One region of the Kocuria sp. UCD-OTCP genome, then DNA from elsewhere that is predicted to be linked to it. Evidence: riboswitches for the same ligand, from Rfam matches in the RefSeq annotation. Region 1 holds a riboswitch; each other region holds the start of a gene.
The links. Region 1 has a riboswitch for S-adenosylmethionine ahead of H488_RS31200 (MetQ/NlpA family ABC transporter substrate-binding protein). Riboswitches for the same ligand answer to the same signal wherever they lie in the genome.

Region 1 (4,626 bases):
CTGATGGGCATCATCGCGGCGGTGGCCTTCGCCACGATCCTCGCGGTCGTCGCCGGCCTGGCCATCACGGCCTCGGCCTCGTTCGCCCACGACATTTACACCAGCGTGATCAAGAAGGGGAACTCCGATCCCCGCAAGGAGCTGAAGGTGGCGAAGACCACGGTGGTGGTCATCGGTCTCGTCTCCATCGCGGGCGGCATCGGCGCCCAGGGCCAGAACGTCGCGTTCCTCGTGGCGCTCGCCTTCGCGGTCGCGGCCTCGGCGAACCTGCCGACCATCCTGTACTCCCTGTACTGGCGGCGCTTCACCACCCGGGGCGCGGTCTGGTCCATGTACGGCGGCCTGATCCTCTCGGTGGGCCTCATCGTCTTCTCCCCGGTCATGTCCGGCTCCGAGACGTCGATGATCCCGACCGCCGACTTCGCGTGGTTCCCGCTGCAGAACCCGGGCATCGTCTCGATCCCGGCCTCCTTCCTGCTCGGCTTCATCGGTTCCATGACGGAGCGCCGTCTCGAGGACCCGATCAAGCAGTCCGAGATGGAGGTGCGCTCCCTCACAGGCATCGGCGCCGAGAAGCCCGTCGCCCACTGACGGATTCCCGCTCCCACCTGGGAGGATCCACCGGCCCGCCCGAAGCCCCGGCTTCCGGCGGGCCGGTCCGCGTCCGGGGGAACGCGTCGATTGGCTAACGGGAACAGACAGGCGGCTGACCGTCGGCTAGGGTGAGGCGCAGAAGCAACCTCAGGGTATTCCAGGGATACTCGCCGGTTGCGTACAATAAAAGTCCCTCCCGGGACGGATAAGGAGCCATCATGGGAATCATCAGCTGGATCATCCTCGGCCTCATCGCAGGCGCCCTCGCCAAGCTCATCATGCCGGGCAGCCAGGGTGGCGGCATCATCGTCACGATCGTCCTCGGCATCGTGGGGGCCCTCCTCGGAGGCTTCCTCGGCTCGCTGATCGGCATCGGGGACCTGGAGTCCGCGTTCGACATCGGCACCATCATCACCGCCGTCGTGGGAGCCCTCATCGTGCTCTTCATCTGGGGCGCGGTCTCCGGCCGCAAGGGTCGCGCCACGCGCTGATCCCACCCCCGTCGGTCGCCGAGGCCCCGTCCACCGCTCCCGGTGGACGGGGCCTCGGCCCGTTCCGGGCCGTCCGCAGGCACCCCCTGCGGGCACCGCACCGAGGAGTGGCGCTGGGGGATACTGGGGCCATGACGCCCCCCGCCACCTCGCCCCGCACCCGCCCGACACCCGAGCTGCGCGCCCTGGCCGCCGCCGGCCCCCGCCGGATCAGCGTCCTCGGGTCGACGGGCTCGATCGGCACCCAGGCGCTCGACGTCGTGCGGGCCGCCCGCGAGCTCGAGGGCGCGGACCCGTTCACCGTGGTCGCCCTCGCCGCCGGACCACGGCACCTGGAGCTCCTCTCCGAGCAGGCCCTCGAGACCCGCGCCGCGCTCGTGGCGACCAGCGGCACCGCCCAGGACGCCGCCCGGCTGGCCGGCCTCATCGCGGACCGGGCCGCGTCCGCCGGGGCCGGGGGATACCGCCCGGACGTCGTGCACGGGCCCGACGCCGCGTCCGCGGCCGCCGCCCACCCCGACGCCGACCTCGTGCTCAACGGGATCACCGGCTCCATCGGGCTCGCCCCCACGCTGGCGGCGCTGCGGGCCGGGCACCGGCTCGCCCTGGCGAACAAGGAGTCCCTGATCGCCGGCGGCGCCCTGGTCAAGGCAGCCGCCGCGGCCACCGGGGACCCGGACGCCCTGATTCCCGTGGACTCCGAGCACTCCGCGCTGGCGCAGGCGCTGCGCGGCGGCACCGCCGCGGAGGTGGACCGGCTCGTGCTGACGGCCTCCGGCGGGCCCTTCCGCGGCCGGTCCCGGGCGGAGCTCGAGACGGTCACGCCCCGGGACGCGCTGCGCCACCCGACGTGGGACATGGGCCTGATGGTGACGACCAACTCGGCGACCATGGTCAACAAGGCCCTCGAGGTGCTCGAGGCCCACCTGCTCTTCGACGTGCCCCTCGAGCGCATCGACGTGGTGGTCCACCCCCAGTCGGTCGTGCACTCCATGGTCCAGTTCGTGGACGGCTCCACCCTCGCCCAGGCCTCGCCCCCGGACATGCGCCTGCCCATCGCCCTCGGTCTGGCCTGGCCGCACCGGGTGCCCGGGGCCGCCCTGCCGTGCGACTGGACGCGCGCCACGGAGTGGACCTTCGAGCCCCTCGACCCGGTGGCGTTCCCCGCCGTCGAGCTCCTCAAGGCTGCGGGGGAGCGGGGCGGGACCTTCCCCGCCGTGTTCAACGCGGCCAACGAGGAGGCGGTGCACGCCTTCCACGACGGCCGGATCCGGTTCCCCGCCATCGTGGACACGGTCGAGGCGGTGCTGGGCGAGCACGACGACGTCGGCCCGCTGGAGCTCGAGGCCGTGCTGGCGGCCGAGCGCTGGGCCCGCGGGCGGGCCCGCGAGGTCCTCGCCCGCTGACCGGGCCGGGCCCGGCCCCGCCGCACGTGCTAGTCTGTCGGGCGGATGACGAGTCCCAGCGTGCAGCCCTGGCTTGCTGGGCGGCAACCCTCTCCCGTAGTGGGGTGCCCCAGGTGAACCATCCGGCACCGGCCGACGACGGCCGGCGGCAAGTACGGTCCGACCGCGCACGCGCTCTCCGGCGCGCCCTCGACCGTGGCCGCCGGACCCGTTGGCCCCGGTGGAGACCTCCGACACCCCGGACCCACGGAAAGGCACCACATGCGATTGCAGCGCCTCCCCTTCCTCGCCCTGGCCACGACCCTCGGCCTCGCCCTCACCGCCTGCGGCGGCTCCGCCGGGGAGTCCTCCGGCGAGGGCGTGCTGGCCGACGACAAGGTCACCATCGGCGTGGTGGGCACCGACCCGACCCACGATGCCCTCCAGAGGGTGGCCGAGGAGCAGGGCATCACCGTCGAGTACGTCGACTTCTCCGACTACAACCAGCCGAACCCCGCCACCGAGTCCGGTGACGTGGAGATGACCTGGTTCCAGCACGTCCCGTTCCTCGCCGACTACAACAACGCGGCCGGCGGCTCCATCACCCCGATCGGCTCGACCTCGATCTACCCGCTGGGCCTGTACTCCAACCAGTACGACTCCGTGGAGCAGTTCCAGGAGGGCGACGAGATCGCGGTGCCCAACGACGCCGTGAACCTCTCCCGGGCCCTGCTCGTGCTCGAGGCCGCAGGTCTCGTGGAGCTGAGAAGCGACACCCTCATCCCCACCGAGCTCGACGTCGACACCGAGGCCTCCACGGTGCGGGTCACCCCGGTCTCCGCGGAGCAGACGGTGCTCTCGCTCGACTCGGTGGCCGGCTCGGTCATCAACAACGACTTCCTCTCGCGGGCCGACATCGACCCGCAGTCCGCGCTCGCCCAGGACGACCCCGAGTCCGAGGGCTCCCGCGCCTACGTCAACCTCTTCACCACCACGGAGGAGCTCGCCGACGACGAGACCCTCCGGCAGGTCGCGGACCTCTACCACGAGCAGGCCGTGCTCGACGCCGAGATGGAGGAGACCAAGGACACCGCCGTGCCGCTGCAGCTGGAGCCGGAGGAGCTCCAGGAGCTGACCGCGCGCTACCAGCAGGAGCTGAAGGACCAGGAGCAGTGAGCGCGGCGGTCCCCGCCGGGCCGCCCGCACCCGGGCGCCCGGACGAGGTGCTCGTCTCCTTCCGCAACGTCTCCAAGACCTTCCGCACCGGCTCGGGGCGGGCGGCGCGCGAGGTGCTCGCGGTCGACGACGTCACCCTCGACGTCCGCCGCGGCGAGATCTTCGGCGTGATCGGCTACTCCGGGGCGGGCAAGTCCACCCTCGTGCGCCTGATCAACGGGCTCGAGCCCGTGTCCTCGGGCTCCCTGACCGTGGAGGGCTTCGAGGTGGCCGGCCGGCGCGAGACCGAGCTGGCGCCCGTGCGGCAGGAGATCGGGATGATCTTCCAGCAGTTCAACCTCTTCACCTCCCGCACCGTCGCCGGCAACGTCGAGTATCCGCTCAAGCGGGCCGGCTGGCCGAAGGAGAAGCGCCGGGCGCGGGTGGCCGAGCTGCTCGAGTTCGTGGGCCTCGCCGCCCGCGCCGGCAACTACCCGGAGCAGCTCTCCGGCGGGCAGAAGCAGCGCGTGGGCATCGCCCGCGCCCTGGCGACCAGCCCGAAGCTGCTCCTGGCCGACGAGTCGACGAGCGCCCTCGACCCGGAGACCACCCAGGAGGTGCTGCAGGTGCTGCAGCGGGTCAACCGGGAGCTCGGGATCACGATCGTGATCATCACCCACGAGATGGACGTGGTCCGCGCGATCGCCGACCGCGTGGCCGTGATGCAGGACGGGAAGGTCGTGGAGCACGGCTCCACCGTGGACATCTTCGCCCGGCCCCGCACCGAGACCGCCCGCCGCTTCGTCTCCTCCGTCCTGCACTCGGTGCCCGACGCCCGTGAGGTCGAGCGGCTGCGCCGCGCCCACCGGGGGCGCCTGGTGATCGTGGACGTCGGCGACGGCGTGGACATCGGCGGGGTGCTCTCGGACGGCGCCGCCCGCGGGGTCCGCTTCACCATCGCCTACGGCGGGATCAGCGTGCTCCAGGAGCAGTCGTTCGGG
Region 2 (4,626 bases), on a different contig from region 1:
GGTGGCGCCACAGTCCCGGTGACTGGTGCACGGGCACCATCATGTCGAAGGCGTTCAGCAGCAGGGGGCGGCTCATACGGTGGTCCTCTCGGGGGTGGGCTGGGTGGCGCTCGCGGCGGCGGGAGTCGCGAGGACCGGGGCGGCCGCGGTCCGGCCGGCGTGCAGATCGGTGAGTTCGGTGCCGCGCCGGTCCCGGGCGGGATCCTTCGCGGCCAGGGCGGCGACGACGGAGAGCACGGCCAGCACGGAGAGGTAGCCGGCGATCAGCCACGGGGTGTCCCCGCCGGCGGCGAAGAGCAGGGCGGCGATCATCGGCATCAGCCCGCCGCCCAGGACGGTGCCGACCTGGTAGCCGAAGCTCACGCCCGAGTACCGCACGTGCACGGGGAACTGCTCGGCGAACCAGGCCGCCTGCGGTCCGTAGACCGCGTCGTGGACGAGGTTGATGCCGAGGATGACCACGAGCGGCAGCAGGGCGAGCGGGCCGGCCTCGAGGAAGGCGAACAGCACCCAGCCGAAGACGCCGATCGCCGCGTAGGCGGTCACCGAGACGACCTTCCGGCCCACCCGGTCGGACAGCCAGGCCCAGAACGGGGTGGAGAACAGGCCGATGGCCGAGGCGATCATCACCGCGGTCACGCCCGCGGCGCTGTCCCCGCGCACGTCCCGCAGGTAGGTCAGCATGTAGACCGTCACCAGGTAGTAGACGGCGTTCTGGGCCAGGCGCAGGCCGATCGTCACCAGCACCGGGCGGCGGTGGTGGACCAGCAGCTCCCGCAGGGGAGCCTTGGCCACGTTCCCCGAGGCCCGGTGCTCCAGGAACTCCGGGGCGTCGGCCACCCCGAGGCGGATCCACAGGCCCACCGCCACGAGCAGGGCCGAGAGCAGGAAGGGGATGCGCCAGCCGTAGGCGGCGAACTGCTCCTCGCTCATGACGTTCTGCACGATGAAGAACGCGCCGGTGGCCAGCAGCATGCCGGCGGAGGAGCCGATCTGGGTGAAGGACCCGAAGAACCCGCGGTGGCGGGCCGGTGAGTGCTCCACGCTCAGCAGCGCGGAGCCGCCCCACTCGGCACCGGCGGACAGGCCCTGGAGGATGCGCAGGACCACGAGGCCGACGACGGCCCACCAGCCGATCACCTCATAGGTGGGCAGCAGGCCGATCAGGGTGGAGGCCACGCCCATGAGCAGCAGCGAGGCCACCAGCAGGGCCTTGCGGCCGATCCGGTCCCCCAGGTGCCCGGCGATGATCCCGCCCAAGGGTCGGGCGATCACCCCGACCGCGAGCGTGGCGAAGGACGCCACGATGCCGCCGAGCTCGGTGGCCATGGGGAAGAACTGGACGTTGAAGACGAGTGCGGCGGCGGTGCCGTAGAGGTAGAAGTCGTACCACTCGATGGTGGTCCCGGCGAAGGCCGAGGCCAGGACGCGCTTCTTGCCGTGGACGATGCTGCTGCGGCCCGGGGCGGCCGTGGTCGTGGTGCTCATGCGTCAGGCTCCTGGGGTTCGGTCGGCGTCGGCCGTGACATCGGTCGTGGCGCCGGTCTTCGCGTCGCCGATGGCGTTCAGGCCCTCCGGCAGGGTGCCGTTGATGAGGTAGTCGCCGAGGGCTCGGGCGCGGAAGGCGATCGGGTTGTGGGTGGCCACGGTCTGGGCGTTGCGCCAGTGCCGGTCCAGGCCCTTGGCCGTGGACGTGGCGGAGGCGCCCACGGTGAGGAACAGGTCCTGGGCCGCGCCGAGCGCCAGCTCCGGCACGGTGACCTGGGCGTGCTCCACGGCGATCTCGGACTCGTGCAGCGCCGCCGGGAGGGCCCCGGTGAAGTCCGGCCGGTCGGCGCCGGCCGCTGCGGCGGCGGCGATCCCGGCGTCCAGGGTGCGGGCGGCGTGCAGGACGGTGGCCTCGGCGGCGAAGGCCTTGGCGGAGATCCGCCCGGTGGCCTCCTGGATCAGCGGGTCGTCGCGGAACGGCAGGCCGAGCCCGGTGTTGAAGGTCCGCCGGCGTCCGGCGATGGTCTCCACCGCGTCCCTCCGGGCCGCCCGCGCGATGCCGGCCAGCACGGCCAGCAGCACGAGCTGGAAGAAGGCGGCCTCGTGGACGGCCTCCGCGCTGCCGGCGGTGCGGTCCAGCACGGCGTCCTCCGGGACACGCACCCGGTCGAAGACCGCGGTGCCGGTGCCGGTGAGCTTCTGCCCGAAGCCGTCCCAGTCGTCCTCGAGCGTCACACCCTCGGCGTCCGTGGCGACGACGGCGAAGCGCCGCCCGTCGCGGCCGTCCAGGGCGGCCGAGACGCGGGTGTAGTCGCAGAAGACGGAGCCGGTGGCGTAGAACTTCCGGCCGGTGAGCTCCCAGCCCTCGGCGGTCCGGCTCAGCACGGTGTTCAGGGTGCCCAGCGCGTTGCCGCCCTTCTCCGTGGAGGCGTTGCCGACGGTGGCTCCGGCCAGCACCCGCGGGTACCAGACCTCCTGGAACTCGCGGGGCAGGAAGCGCAGGGACTCCACGAAGCCGTGGTGGGAGCGGTAGAGGTGGGCGATGTTGGAGTCGGCCTCGGCCAGGTCGACCAGCAGCCGGGTGAAGTCCTCGAGGCTGACCCCGGGGCCGCCGTGGGCCGCCGGGACGCGCAGGGCACCGAACCCGGCCCGGTCCAGCCGGCCGACCTCCGCGTAGGGCAGCGCGCGCCGGAGGTCCCGGTCCAGGGCGCCGGCGGCGATCTCCGCGAACAGCGGCCGGAAGTGCTCCCGCAGCCCGGCGTAGTCCCCGGGCAGGCCGGCGGGGAGGTCCGTGCCGGCGCGGGGATGGGCGGTGGTCTCCTCGACCGTGCTCGGGGTCATGCGGTGGTCCTCTCGGTCGCACCGAGGATTGCCGGTCGGCCAGTCGCGCCGGGGGCGGGCCCGGTGGCGTCAGCGCCGGAGGCTGACGTCACGGGCCGACTGCAGATCCGGGATCTCCATCGGTTCTGGCATTAGCACCCTGACCCCGGAGGAGGGCGGGTTGCTGCGGCGTCGTCGAGCCAGATCTCTCAGCCGCTCTGAATGGGGCGCTTGCCATGGCATCAGACCGCCCGGTCCGGGACCAACCGGATGACGGGCGCACGTCATGGAATGTCACGACGGCGTCACAGAAGGTCACGTCCTCCGCGGTGGTGTAGCGGTGTGCCGCAGGAGACCGGATCAGTAGACCGGCTGGCCCGGGTCCACCTGCGCCACCCAGGCGAGCACCCCGCCCTCGAGGTGTCGGACCCGCTCCTCCCGCCCGGCGTAGAAGGACCGCAGCGCGGCGAGCGCGGTCGCGGAGCGGGCCCCGGCCTTGCAGTGCAGCACGAGGTCAGCGCCGCGGGCCTCCGGCGGCAGGGCGTCCGCGCCGCGGTCCAGGATCTCCTGCAGCGGGACGGGCACGGCGCCGTCGATGGCCACGAGCTCCCGCTCCCAGTCCTCGCGCACGTCCACCAGGGCGAAGGACGCCTCCCCGCGCTCCCGGCGCTCGAGCAGCCGGGCCAGCTCGGCCGCCCCGACGGTCTCGGAGGGGTCCGCGCCGGGCAGCGCGCAGACCGCGGCGGGCCGGGCCACCGCGGTGACCGGGGCGGCGTCGGGATCCGGGGTGAGCCGCATCTCGCGCCAGGTCATCGCCAGCGCGTCGTGCAGCAGCACCCGCCCGAGCAGGGGCTCCCCGGTGCCGGTGACGAGCTTGACGGCCTCGGTGACCATGACCGCGCCGACGGTGGCGGGGAGCATGCCGAAGACCCCGCCCTCGGCGCAGCTGGGCACCTCGCCGTCCGGCGGGGCCTCGGGGTAGAGGTCCCGGTAGGTGGGCCCGTGCCCGGCCCAGAAGACGCTGACCTGCCCCTCGAAGCGCAGGATGGAGCCCCACACGCAAGGCGTGCCGGTCAGGGCGGCGGCGTCGCTGACCACGTAGCGGGTCGCGAAGTTGTCGGCGCCGTCCAGGACCAGGTCGTACCCGCCGAGGATGTCCACGGCGTTGTCCGCGTCCAGCCGGACGGGGTGGGTGCGGACCTCCACCAGCGGGTTGAGCGCGGTGACGGCCTCGGCGGCGGAGACGGACTTGGGGCGGCCGACGTCGGCGGTCGTGTGCACCACCTGGCGCTGCAGGTTGGAGACCGCCACCACGTCGTCGTCGACGATCCCGAGGGTCCCGACCCCCGCCGCGGCGAGGTACTGCAGGGCCGGGGACCCGAGCCCCCCGGCGCCGACGACGAGCACGCGGGCGTTCCGCAGCCGCCGCTGGCCGCGGGTCCCGATCCCGGGCAGGGTCAGGTGCCGGGCGTAGCGCTCGAGCTCCTCGCGGGTCAGTTCGGGGCCGGGCTCCACGAGCGGGGGCAGCGGGCTCACGGCCGCTCCCCCACGGGCGCCCAGTCCCCGCGCGGCACGTCCGCCGGGCCGACTGAGGAGCCGGCGGACGACCCGTCGGCCCGCCCGGCACCGGCGGCGTCCGTGTCGATCCGCCCGGCCATCGACGAGGACGCCTGGGCGTGGCGGCGGGCCGGGATGCGCCCGGCACCGGCGGCGAGCCGGCCGGCGAGCACGGCGTGGCGCATCGCGGTGGCCATCGCCACCGGGTCCTGGGCGCGGGTGACGGCGCTGGCCAGCAGCACGGCGTCGCAGCCCAGCTCC
Region 3 (4,626 bases), on a different contig from region 1:
CCGTGGCCAGCATCTATCTGGGCCGCGCGGACGACCTGCCGATCGTGGGTCTGGTCGGGGCCGTCTGGCTGTGGGTGGCCCTGAGCGCCTGGGCGATGGTGTTCACTGCCATGCTCGTGCACCTGGTCCGCCGGCTGCTCCTCGGCCGGGAGGATCCGGCTCCGGCCTGGCCGGAGCCGGACGCGGCCGTCAGGCCGGACCCAGGGGGCGGACCGGGCGCCGCCCGCTGACCCGGCGGAACCGGCGCCGCCGGCGCCGCCGGCGGCGCCGGCGGCGCCGGCGGCGCAGCCGACCGGGCGGAAAGGACCGGTCAGGCGGTGAGCGCGCGCTCGAGGTCCTCCAACTGGTCCTCGACGTCCTCGATGCCCACCGAGAGCCGCACCAGGTCCACGGGCACGGCCAGCGCAGTGCCCTTCACGGAGGCGTGCGTCATCTCCGAGGGGTAGCAGATCAGGGACTCCACCCCGCCCAGGCTCACCGACAGCGAGTACAGCCGGGTGCCCTCCGCCACCGCCCGGGCCACGGCCTCCCCGCCGGTCAGCCGGAAGGAGACCATGCCGCCGAACCCGCGCATCTGCGCGGCGGCGAGCGCGTGGCCGGGGTGCCCGGGCAGCCCGGGGTAGAGCACCTGCGCGACCTCGGGGCGCTCCAGGAGCCACTCGGCGATCCGCTGCGCGTTGTCCTGGTGGCGCTCCATCCGCAGGCTCAGGGTCTTGAGCCCGCGGGCGGCCAGGTAGCTGTCCTGGGGGCCCGCCACGGCGCCGGCGGCGAACTGCTGGAAGCCGACCGCCTCGGCGAGCGGGGCCCCGCGCCACTGGGCCGCGCCCACGACCACGGCGCCGCCGAGCACGTCCGAGTGCCCCCCGATGTACTTCGTGGTGGAGTGCACCACGGCGTGCGCGCCGAGCTCGAGGGGGGTCTGCAGGTACGGGGACGCGAAGGTGTTGTCGACGACGAGCAGCGCCCCGGCGTCCCGGGCCAGCTGCGCCCACGCCGCGACGTCGGCGATGCCGAGCAGCGGGTTGGACGGCGTCTCGAGCCACAGCACCTTCGTGGCGCCGGGGCGCACGGCCGCCCGGACGGCGTCGAGGTCCGTGATCTCCACGGGCGTGTGCCCGATGTCCCACGGGGCGAGGACCCGGGTGATCAGCCGGTTGGTGCCGCCGTAGCCGTCGGCGCCGAGCACGATGTGGTCGCCCGGGCGCAGCACGGCGCGCAGCAGGGCGTCCTCTGCCGCGATCCCCGAGGCGAACGCGAACCCCCGCTCGCCGCGCTCCAGGGCCGCGAGCTGCTCCTCGAAGCCGCTGCGGGTGGGGTTGGAGCCGCGGCTGTACTCGTGCCCGGCGCGCAGCACGTTGATCCCGTCCTGGGCGAACGTGGAGGTCTGGTAGATCGGCGGGATGACCGCCCCGGTCAGCGGGTCGGGCTCCTGGCCGGCGTGGACGGCGGTGGTCGTGAAGCCCCGGTGGCGGGTGCGGGTCTCGGTGGGGGACGTCATGGCGGGGCTCACTTCCGGGTGGTCTGGACGGCGGTGACGACGGTGTCGAGGGCCTGGCCGAGGTCGGTCACGAGGTCCTGGGGGGACTCGAGGCCGATCGAGAGCCGGATCGTGGTCTCGGCGATCCCGCCGGCCCGGCGCTGCTCGGGGGTCAGGCGGCAGTGCGTCATGGCCGCCGGGTGGGCCACGAGGCTGCGGGTGTCCCCGATGTTGGCGACCAGCTTGAACAGCCGGAGCGCGTCGATGAACGGGCCCACGGCGCCGTCCGGGGCGGCGAGGTCGAAGGAGAACACGGAGCCGGTCCCGCGCGGGAAGTCCCGGGCCGCGATCCCGGCGCCGGGGTCCCCGGGCACGCCGGGGTGGTGGACGCGGGCGACGGCGGGGTGCCCGGCCAGGAACTCGGCCACCGCCAGCGCCGAGGCCGTGTGGCGGGCCACGCGCAGGTCGAGGGTCTCGGTGCCCTGCAGGATCTGGCTGGCGTTGAACGGGGAGAGCGTGGTGCCGAGGTCGTGCACGTACTTCGCCCGGACCAGGTGCAGGTAGGGGCTGGCGGCGGCGCACTTGTCGACGAGGCTGAGCCCGCCCCAGCGGGCGCGGGCCTGGGTGAACTGCGGCCACTTGTCCGGCCGGGCGGACCAGTCGAAGGTCCCGCCGTCCACGACCGCCCCGGCGAGCGCGTTGCCGTGCCCGCCCAGGAACTTGGTGGCCGAGTGCACCACGATGTCCGCGCCCTTCTCCAGCGGCCGGTACAGGGCCGGGGACGCGAGGGTGTTGTCGACGACGACGGGCACCCCGGCGGTCCGCGCGACGTCGGCGATCCCGGGCAGGTCCGGGAGGGTGGCCAGCGGGTTGCCGATGGACTCGAGCAGGAACGCGCGGGTGTCGGGGCGCACGGCCGCGGCCCACGCCCCCGGGGCGGTGGGGTCCACGAAGGAGACCTCGATGCCGTAGTCCGCGAAGGAGTCGGTGAGCAGGTCCACCGTGCCCCCGTAGAGCTTCTCGGAGGCCACGAGGTGCTTCCCGGCGCCCTGGCCGAGCAGGGCCAGCAGCGCTACGGCCACGGCGGACTGGCCCGAGCCGGTCGCCACGGCGCCCGCGCCGCCCTCGAGGTCGCTGATCCGCTGCTCGAGCACGGCCACCGTGGGGTTGCCGGTGCGCGTGTAGGTGAAGCCTGCCCGGGTCTGGGCGAACATCTGCCGGGCCGCCTCGTAGTCCGGGAACTCGAAGGCCGCGGTCTGGTAGATCGGCACCGTCAGGGTGCGCTGGGTGACCTGGTCGTGGGTGCCGGCGTGGATCTGCCGGGTCGCGAGGTCGTGGTCGGTCACGGGGATGGACATGGCGCTGCTCCTGTGCCTTGCTCTTACCCGCACCGGTCATCCGCGCGGGCCCGGTGGGCACGCCGCGGAAGATGCAGGCCGCTTCCTCATCCGAACCACCCAATGAGCATGGGGTTGGTGCGTGACCAAGTCGGAGCTTGGCGGTCACGTCTCGTGAAGCTGGAACAACACTATGCGCAGAGGTAGTGGGTGTCCCTCCGCGTCGGAAGATGACGACCGTGACGGTTCGTGACGCCGGCCGTGCGCGCCGGGCCCGGCGCGGGGCCGGCGCGTCAGGCCCGGGTGTCGATGTCCTCGAAGATCAGGAACGTCTGGGTGTCCACCACGCCGGGCAGCTGCTGGACGTGCTCGAAGATCACCTGCCGCAGGTGCACGGTGTCCACGGCCCGCACGAGGAGCATGACGTCGAAGTTCCCGCCCACCAGGGCGATGTGGTGCACGGCGGGGATCGCCTGGAGCTGGGCGCACAGCTCCCGCCAGGTGTTCTGCTGGAGCTTGAGCGTCACGTACGCGGAGGCCTGCAGGCCCGCCCGGACCGGGTCGATCACGGTGCTGAAGCGCAGGATCACCCCCTCGTCCCGGAGCCGGTTGATCCGGGCGTAGGCGTGGGCGCGGGAGACGTGCACGGCCGCGGCGATCGCCGTCACGGACTGCCTCGCGTCCCGGGACAGCTCCGCGAGGATCTTCCGGTCGGTCTCGTCCAGCGGCACGGGGGTCGAGGGCACGGCGGGCTCCTTCGGGGCGGGGTCGGGCGCGGGGCCCGGAACGTGTCGGACGAATGCGTGTGCTCCACGCCACACTAGAACATTTCGTCCACGCGCGGTGCACTGTCCGTCTCAGACTTCTGCATTTTCCCCGCTCTGTGGATACGAACCATGCCCGGTTCCCATACTGGGGAGACAGAGCCGCACCACCTTCCTGCCCTCCCCGGACCGCGGCCGCACCGGGGACCGACCGAGGGGACACCATGAGCCAGACCGTCGAGACCCCCGAGGACCCGATCCTCCGGGCCTCCCAGAGCTTCGGCATCACACCGGAGCAGTACATGCTCCCGGCCCGCGGCGAGATCCGCATGGTCGACCCGAGCGGGCGGCTGCTCGCCCCCGAGGAGCAGGGCACCGGCCCCGGCCACGAGTACCCGCTGCCGGCCCCGGACGTCCTGCTGGGCGCCTACGAGAAGCTGGTGGTCGGGCGGCGGGTCAACGACCAGAACTCCGCGCTGGTCCGCCAGGGCCGGATGGCCGTCTACCCGTCCAGCCACGGCCAGGAGGCCTGCCAGGTGGCGGCCGCCCTGTGCCTCGAGGAGGGCGACTGGCTGTTCCCCACCTACCGGGACACCGTGGCGGTCATGACCAAGGGCGTGGACCCGATGCAGGTCATGGCGATCTTCCGCGGCGAGTGGCACAGCGGCTACGACCCGCACGAGCACCACGTGGGCATCCAGTCGACCCCGCTCACCACCCAGCTGCTGCACGCGGTGGGCGTGGCCCACGCCGCCAAGCTGCGCGGCGAGGACACCGTGGTCCTGGCGATGTGCGGGGACGGCGCCACCAGTGAGGGCGACTTCCACGAGGCCCTGAACTTCGCGGCCGTGTTCAAGCTGCCGGTCGTGTTCTTCGTGCAGAACAACGGCTACGCGATCTCCGTGCCCCTGTCCCAGCAGTCCGCGGCCCCGAGCCTCGCCCACAAGGCGGTCGGCTACGGCATGGCCGGCGAGCGCGTGGACGGCAACGACCTCGTGGCGCTGCTCGCCACCCTGCGGCGCGCCGTGGACCTGGCCCGCTCCGAGTC
Region 4 (4,626 bases), on a different contig from region 1:
GTGATCCCGCTCACCTCCACACCCCGGGACAGCAGCTCCTCGCGGGCCGCCCGGGCGTCCGCGACCACCAGCTGGAGCCCGCGCAGGGACCCGGGGGCCATCTCCCGGTGGGCGGGGAGGTTGCCCACCACGATCGAGCAGCCGGACCCGGGCGGGGTCAGCTGGGCGATGTCCATCTGCTCGGTGGTGGTGTGGTGGTCGAGGTGGAAGCCGACCTGGTCCCGGTAGAACTCCACGGCCCGGTCGACGTCGCGCACCGGCACCAGCACCACCTCGAGCGTCCAGTCCACGGTCAGGCCCCGCCCTGCGCGGTCCGCCCGCCCAGCAGCTCCTCGAGCCGCTCGTAGCCCTCGGCCACGCCCTTCTCCATGCCGGATCCGACCATCCCGTCGCGGGCCTCCTGGGACGCGTGGACGGTGTGCCCGCGCAGCCGGCACCGGCCGTCGCCCAGGTCCTCGAAATGCAGGTACTCCAGGTCCACGGCGTCGGGCCAGCCCTCGTACTCGAAGGTCTGGACCACGAGCTCGTTCTCGCGCACCGTGTGGAAGACGCCGCGGAAGGCGTACTCCTCGGTGCTGTCCTCGCCGCGCTGGACGAACCGGTAGGCGCCGCCGGGGCGGAACTCGAAGCCGTCGATCCGGGTCCGCAGCCCGCGCGGCCCGATCCACTGCCGGAACAGCTCGGGGTCGGCGTGGGCGCGGAAGACGTCGGCCACGGGGTGGTCGAACTCGCGCTCGAAGTCGATGAAGGGCAGGCCGTCGGGGACGGTCAGGTGCAGGGCGTGTCCCATGGTTCAGTCCTGGGTGTGCTCGCCGCGGTCCGCGGCTCGGGTGTCGAGCACGGCGTCGAGGCGGCGGAACTGCTCCTCCCGGACCAGCCGGTACCGGTCGATCCACGCGGTGAGCGCCTCGAGCCGTGCGGGGTCCAGGTGGACGGGCCGGCGCTGGGCGTCACGGGTGCGCGTGACGAGCTGCGCCTGCTCGAGGACCTGGATGTGCTTCGAGACCGCCTGGAGGGAGATCGCGAAGGGTTCCGCCAGTTCGGTGACCGTGGCCGGGCCGCGGCTGAGCCGGGCGACGATGCGGCGGCGGACCGGGTCGGCCAGGGCCAGGAAGGCCCTGTCGAGCTCGTCGTCGCCGGGATCCACGGTGTTTGTCAACTGATTCCTTGATCAACCTGTTGGTTGTCAAAGACTAGGCCGCCCGCCCCGGCCCGGCAAGACCCGAGACCGGATCGTGACGACCCCGGACCTGCGCTCCTCATGGGCCTCGCCGCCGGTGCGTCGTCGCCGGTGCGTCGTCGCGCGTCGGTGTTGCGTCCTGTGACGCCGCGGTCGTCACAGTCGGCGCACCGGCGTCTTCTGGGCGCCCGCACTTGGCAGCGCAGCGGGGCAGCCGTTGGAATGGGTCCTGCATCTATCCAGAGCGGCCGAGAGACCTGGCTCGTCGACGCCGCAGCAACCATCCGCGCCCCCGCCACGGGGTGCACGGAACGGTGCTCCCGCCAGGACCGATGGAGCTGTCGCAGCCTCCCGGGTCCACTCCGGGACGGCTGCTGCCCTCCCTCGGGGTGACCCTTGGAGGAAGAACGTGACACCACGCCCGACCGCCCGGCCGGCGCCGCCGTCCCTGTCCTACGAGCTCTATCCGCCGCGCAGCGCGGCGAGCGCCGACACGCTGCTGCGGACCATCGAGGAGCTCGAGCCCACCCGTCCCGACCACGTCTCGGTGACGTACAGCGGGGACGAGCAGCGCCGGGACAGCTCGCTCGCCCTGCTCGACCACCTCCTGGCGCGCACGAGCCTGCGGCCCCTGGCCCACCTGACGTGCGTCGGCAGCACTCGGGCCGAGCTGGAGCAGACCGTGGCCGCACTGGTCCGCCGCGGCGTCCGGGGCGTCCTGGCCCTGCGCGGCGACCTCGACCCGGGGGCCGAGCCGGGCGAGCTGCGGCACGCCGGCGAGCTCGTGGAGCTCGTGCGCGAGGTCGAGCAGCGCCACACCGCGGCCCTGGCGGCCGGCCGGCTCGCCGTGGGCGTGGCCGCCTACCCGACCCGGCACCCGGAGTCGCCGTCCTTCCGGCACGACGTCGAGGTGCTGCTGGCCAAGCAGCGCTCCGGGGCGGACTTCGCGATCACGCAGGTCTACTTCCGCCCGCAGCGCTACGAGCGCCTGGTCGCGGCGGCGCGGGCGGCCGGGGTGACGATCCCGATCGTCCCGGGGATCATGCCGGTCACCGACCCGCGGCGGCTCCGGACGCTGTGCCGGCTGGCGGGCCTGGCGCCCCACCCGGGCCTGGCCGCCGCGCTGGAGGACGCGCCCGGTCCTGCCGAGCGGCACCGCGCCGGCGTGGCCTTCGCGGCGCGGCTGGCCCGCGCCGCCCTGGACGCCGGCGCCCCCGGGCTGCACCTCTACACCTTCAACGAGCACGGGGCCGCGCTCGACCTGCTGGAGCACGTGGACCTCCCGCGCGTCCCGCACGTGCCCGTCGCGCTCGAGGACCTTCTGCTCCCCGCCTGAGCACGCGCCCACCCACCGTTCCGCACGACCCCTCGACACCCCTTCAGGAGACCACCATGACCACTGTCCCGTTCCCCGCCGCCACCATCACCGGCTACCCCCGGATCGGCCGCCGCCGCGAGCTGAAGAAGGCCCTGGAGGCCTACTGGGCCGGGCGCTCGACCCGCGAGGAGCTCGAGTCTGCGGCCGCCGACCTGCAGCTGGCGACCCACCGCCGGCTCGTGGAGCTGGGCCTCGGCGCCCGGGACTCGTCCCTGCCCGCGGCGTTCCCCCTCTACGACCAGGTCCTGGACACCACCGTGGCCCTCGGGGCGGTGCCGGCCCGCTTCGCCGATCTCGCCGACGCCGAGGGCCGGCTCGGCCTCGACGCGAGCTTCGTGCTGGCCCGCGGCGACGCCGGGCGCGCTCCCCTCGAGCTGACCAAGTGGTTCGACACCAACTACCACTACCTCGTGCCCGAGATCGGCCCGGAGACCCCGCTCCGCGCCACCGCCGACCGGCTCGTGGCCGACGTCCGCCGCGCCGCCGCGCACGGCTTCACCGTCCGCCCGGTCCTCGTGGGCCCGGTGTCCTTCCTCCTCCTCGCCAAGGCCGACGACGACGCCCCCGCGGGCTTCGACCCGCTGCAGCGGCTCCCCGAGCTGCTGCCCGTGTACGCGCGGCTGCTCCAGGAGCTCGCCGCCGCCGGCGCGGACTGGGTGCAGCTGGAGGAGCCGGCCCTCGTGGCGGACCAGGACGTCACCGGCGAGCAGCTCGCCGCGTCCGTGTGGGACGCCTACACGGGCCTGACCGCCGTGACCGGGCGCCCGCAGCTGTTCGTCACCACGTCCTACGGCTCCCCCGGGCCGCTGCTGCACCCGCTGGCCTGCTCCGGGGTGGAGGCCCTGCACCTGGACCTCGTCAAGGGCGCCGCCCCCACCGCCGAGGAGCTGGAGTTCTTCCGGGGCGAGGACTCCGCCGTGCTCGTGGCCGGCGCCGTGGACGGGCACAACGTGTGGCGGGCCGACCTGGCCGGCCGGCTCGACCAGCTCGCGGAGCTGGCCCGCGGGGGCGCCCAGGTGTCCGTGGCCTCCTCCACGTCCCTGTTCCACGTCCCGCACGACGTGGCCGAGGAGACCCGGCTGGACCCGCAGCTGCGGAGCTGGCTCGCCTTCGCCGACCAGAAGGTCGGCGAGATCGTCACCCTGGCCCGCGGTCTCGCCGCCGGGACGGAGGCGGTCGCGCCGGAGCTGGCCGAGGCCGCCGAGGCCCGCCGCACCCGGCAGGACGCCGCGGGGGTCCGGGACGCGGCCGTGCGCGAGCGCGCCGGGTCGCTGACCGCCGCGGACATCGGACGGTCGGCCGCGGAGGTCCGCCGGAGCGCCCAGGACGGCCGGTCCTTCACGGCGTCCGGGCCCCTGCCCCCGCTGCCCACCACCACGATCGGATCCTTCCCCCAGACCGCGGAGGTCCGCGCCACCCGCGCCCGGCACCGCGCCGGCGCCCTGACAGACGCGCAGTACGACGCCTTCCTGCGGGAGGAGATCGAGCGGGTCGTGCGGCTGCAGGAGGAGCTGGGCCTGGACGTGCTGGTGCACGGCGAGCCGGAGCGCAACGACATGGTCCAGTACTTCGCCGAGCACCTCGACGGCTTCGCGACCACCGTCCACGGCTGGGTCCAGTCCTATGGCTCCCGCTGCACCCGCCCGTCGATCCTGTGGGGCGACGTCAGCCGGGAGGGTCCGGGCCTGCGCGGCGAGGCGTTCACGGTGCCGTGGATCGGCCACGCCCAGTCCCTCACCGACAAGCCGATCAAGGGCATGCTGACGGGCCCGGTGACGATCCTCGCGTGGTCCTTCGTGCGCGACGACCAGCCGCTCGGCGAGACGGCGAACCAGGTGGCGCTCGCGCTGCGGGACGAGGTCGCGGACCTCGAGGCCGCCGGGATCGGGATCATCCAGGTGGACGAGCCGGCGCTGCGGGAGCTGCTGCCGCTGCGCCGCGCGGACCAGCCCGTCTACCTCGGCTGGTCGGTGGACGCGTTCCGCCTGGCCACCTCGGGGGTGCGGGACGAGACCCAGATCCACACCCACCTGTGCTACTCGGAGTTCGGCGAGGTGGTGGGGGCGAT

Region 2: another riboswitch for S-adenosylmethionine. It lies ahead of H488_RS20350 (acyl-CoA dehydrogenase family protein); the one in region 1 lies ahead of H488_RS31200 (MetQ/NlpA family ABC transporter substrate-binding protein).
Region 3: another riboswitch for S-adenosylmethionine. It lies ahead of H488_RS34625 (O-acetylhomoserine aminocarboxypropyltransferase/cysteine synthase family protein); the one in region 1 lies ahead of H488_RS31200 (MetQ/NlpA family ABC transporter substrate-binding protein).
Region 4: another riboswitch for S-adenosylmethionine. It lies ahead of H488_RS25965 (methylenetetrahydrofolate reductase); the one in region 1 lies ahead of H488_RS31200 (MetQ/NlpA family ABC transporter substrate-binding protein).

The regions. Positions count from the first base shown of each region.
Region 1 covers NZ_AOSQ01000036.1:32,223-36,848, forward strand. The annotation lists gene H488_RS31185 (solute symporter family protein) at 1-591, shown strand, start outside; gene H488_RS31190 (GlsB/YeaQ/YmgE family stress response membrane protein) at 813-1,085, shown strand; gene dxr (1-deoxy-D-xylulose-5-phosphate reductoisomerase) at 1,217-2,491, shown strand; SAM riboswitch class IV at 2,536-2,652, shown strand; gene H488_RS31200 (MetQ/NlpA family ABC transporter substrate-binding protein) at 2,753-3,646, shown strand; gene H488_RS31205 (methionine ABC transporter ATP-binding protein) at 3,643-4,626, shown strand, end outside.
Region 2 covers NZ_AOSQ01000001.1:212,185-216,810, reverse strand. The annotation lists gene H488_RS20360 (LLM class flavin-dependent oxidoreductase) at 1-76, opposite strand, end outside; gene H488_RS20355 (MFS transporter) at 73-1,488, opposite strand; gene H488_RS20350 (acyl-CoA dehydrogenase family protein) at 1,492-2,829, opposite strand; SAM riboswitch class I at 2,943-3,037, opposite strand; gene moeB (molybdopterin-synthase adenylyltransferase MoeB) at 3,169-4,344, opposite strand; gene H488_RS20340 (thiazole synthase) at 4,341-4,626, opposite strand, start outside.
Region 3 covers NZ_KB714683.1:219,311-223,936, reverse strand. The annotation lists gene H488_RS34635 (tellurite resistance/C4-dicarboxylate transporter family protein) at 1-230, shown strand, start outside; gene H488_RS34630 (cystathionine gamma-synthase) at 311-1,498, opposite strand; gene H488_RS34625 (O-acetylhomoserine aminocarboxypropyltransferase/cysteine synthase family protein) at 1,507-2,835, opposite strand; SAM riboswitch class IV at 2,873-2,994, opposite strand; gene H488_RS34620 (Lrp/AsnC family transcriptional regulator) at 3,108-3,560, opposite strand; gene H488_RS34615 (thiamine pyrophosphate-dependent enzyme) at 3,803-4,626, shown strand, end outside.
Region 4 covers NZ_AOSQ01000018.1:143,532-148,157, reverse strand. The annotation lists gene H488_RS25980 (VOC family protein) at 1-290, opposite strand, end outside; gene H488_RS25975 (SRPBCC family protein) at 293-790, opposite strand; gene H488_RS25970 (ArsR/SmtB family transcription factor) at 794-1,147, opposite strand; SAM riboswitch class I at 1,413-1,519, shown strand; gene H488_RS25965 (methylenetetrahydrofolate reductase) at 1,590-2,516, shown strand; gene metE (5-methyltetrahydropteroyltriglutamate--homocysteine S-methyltransferase) at 2,573-4,626, shown strand, end outside.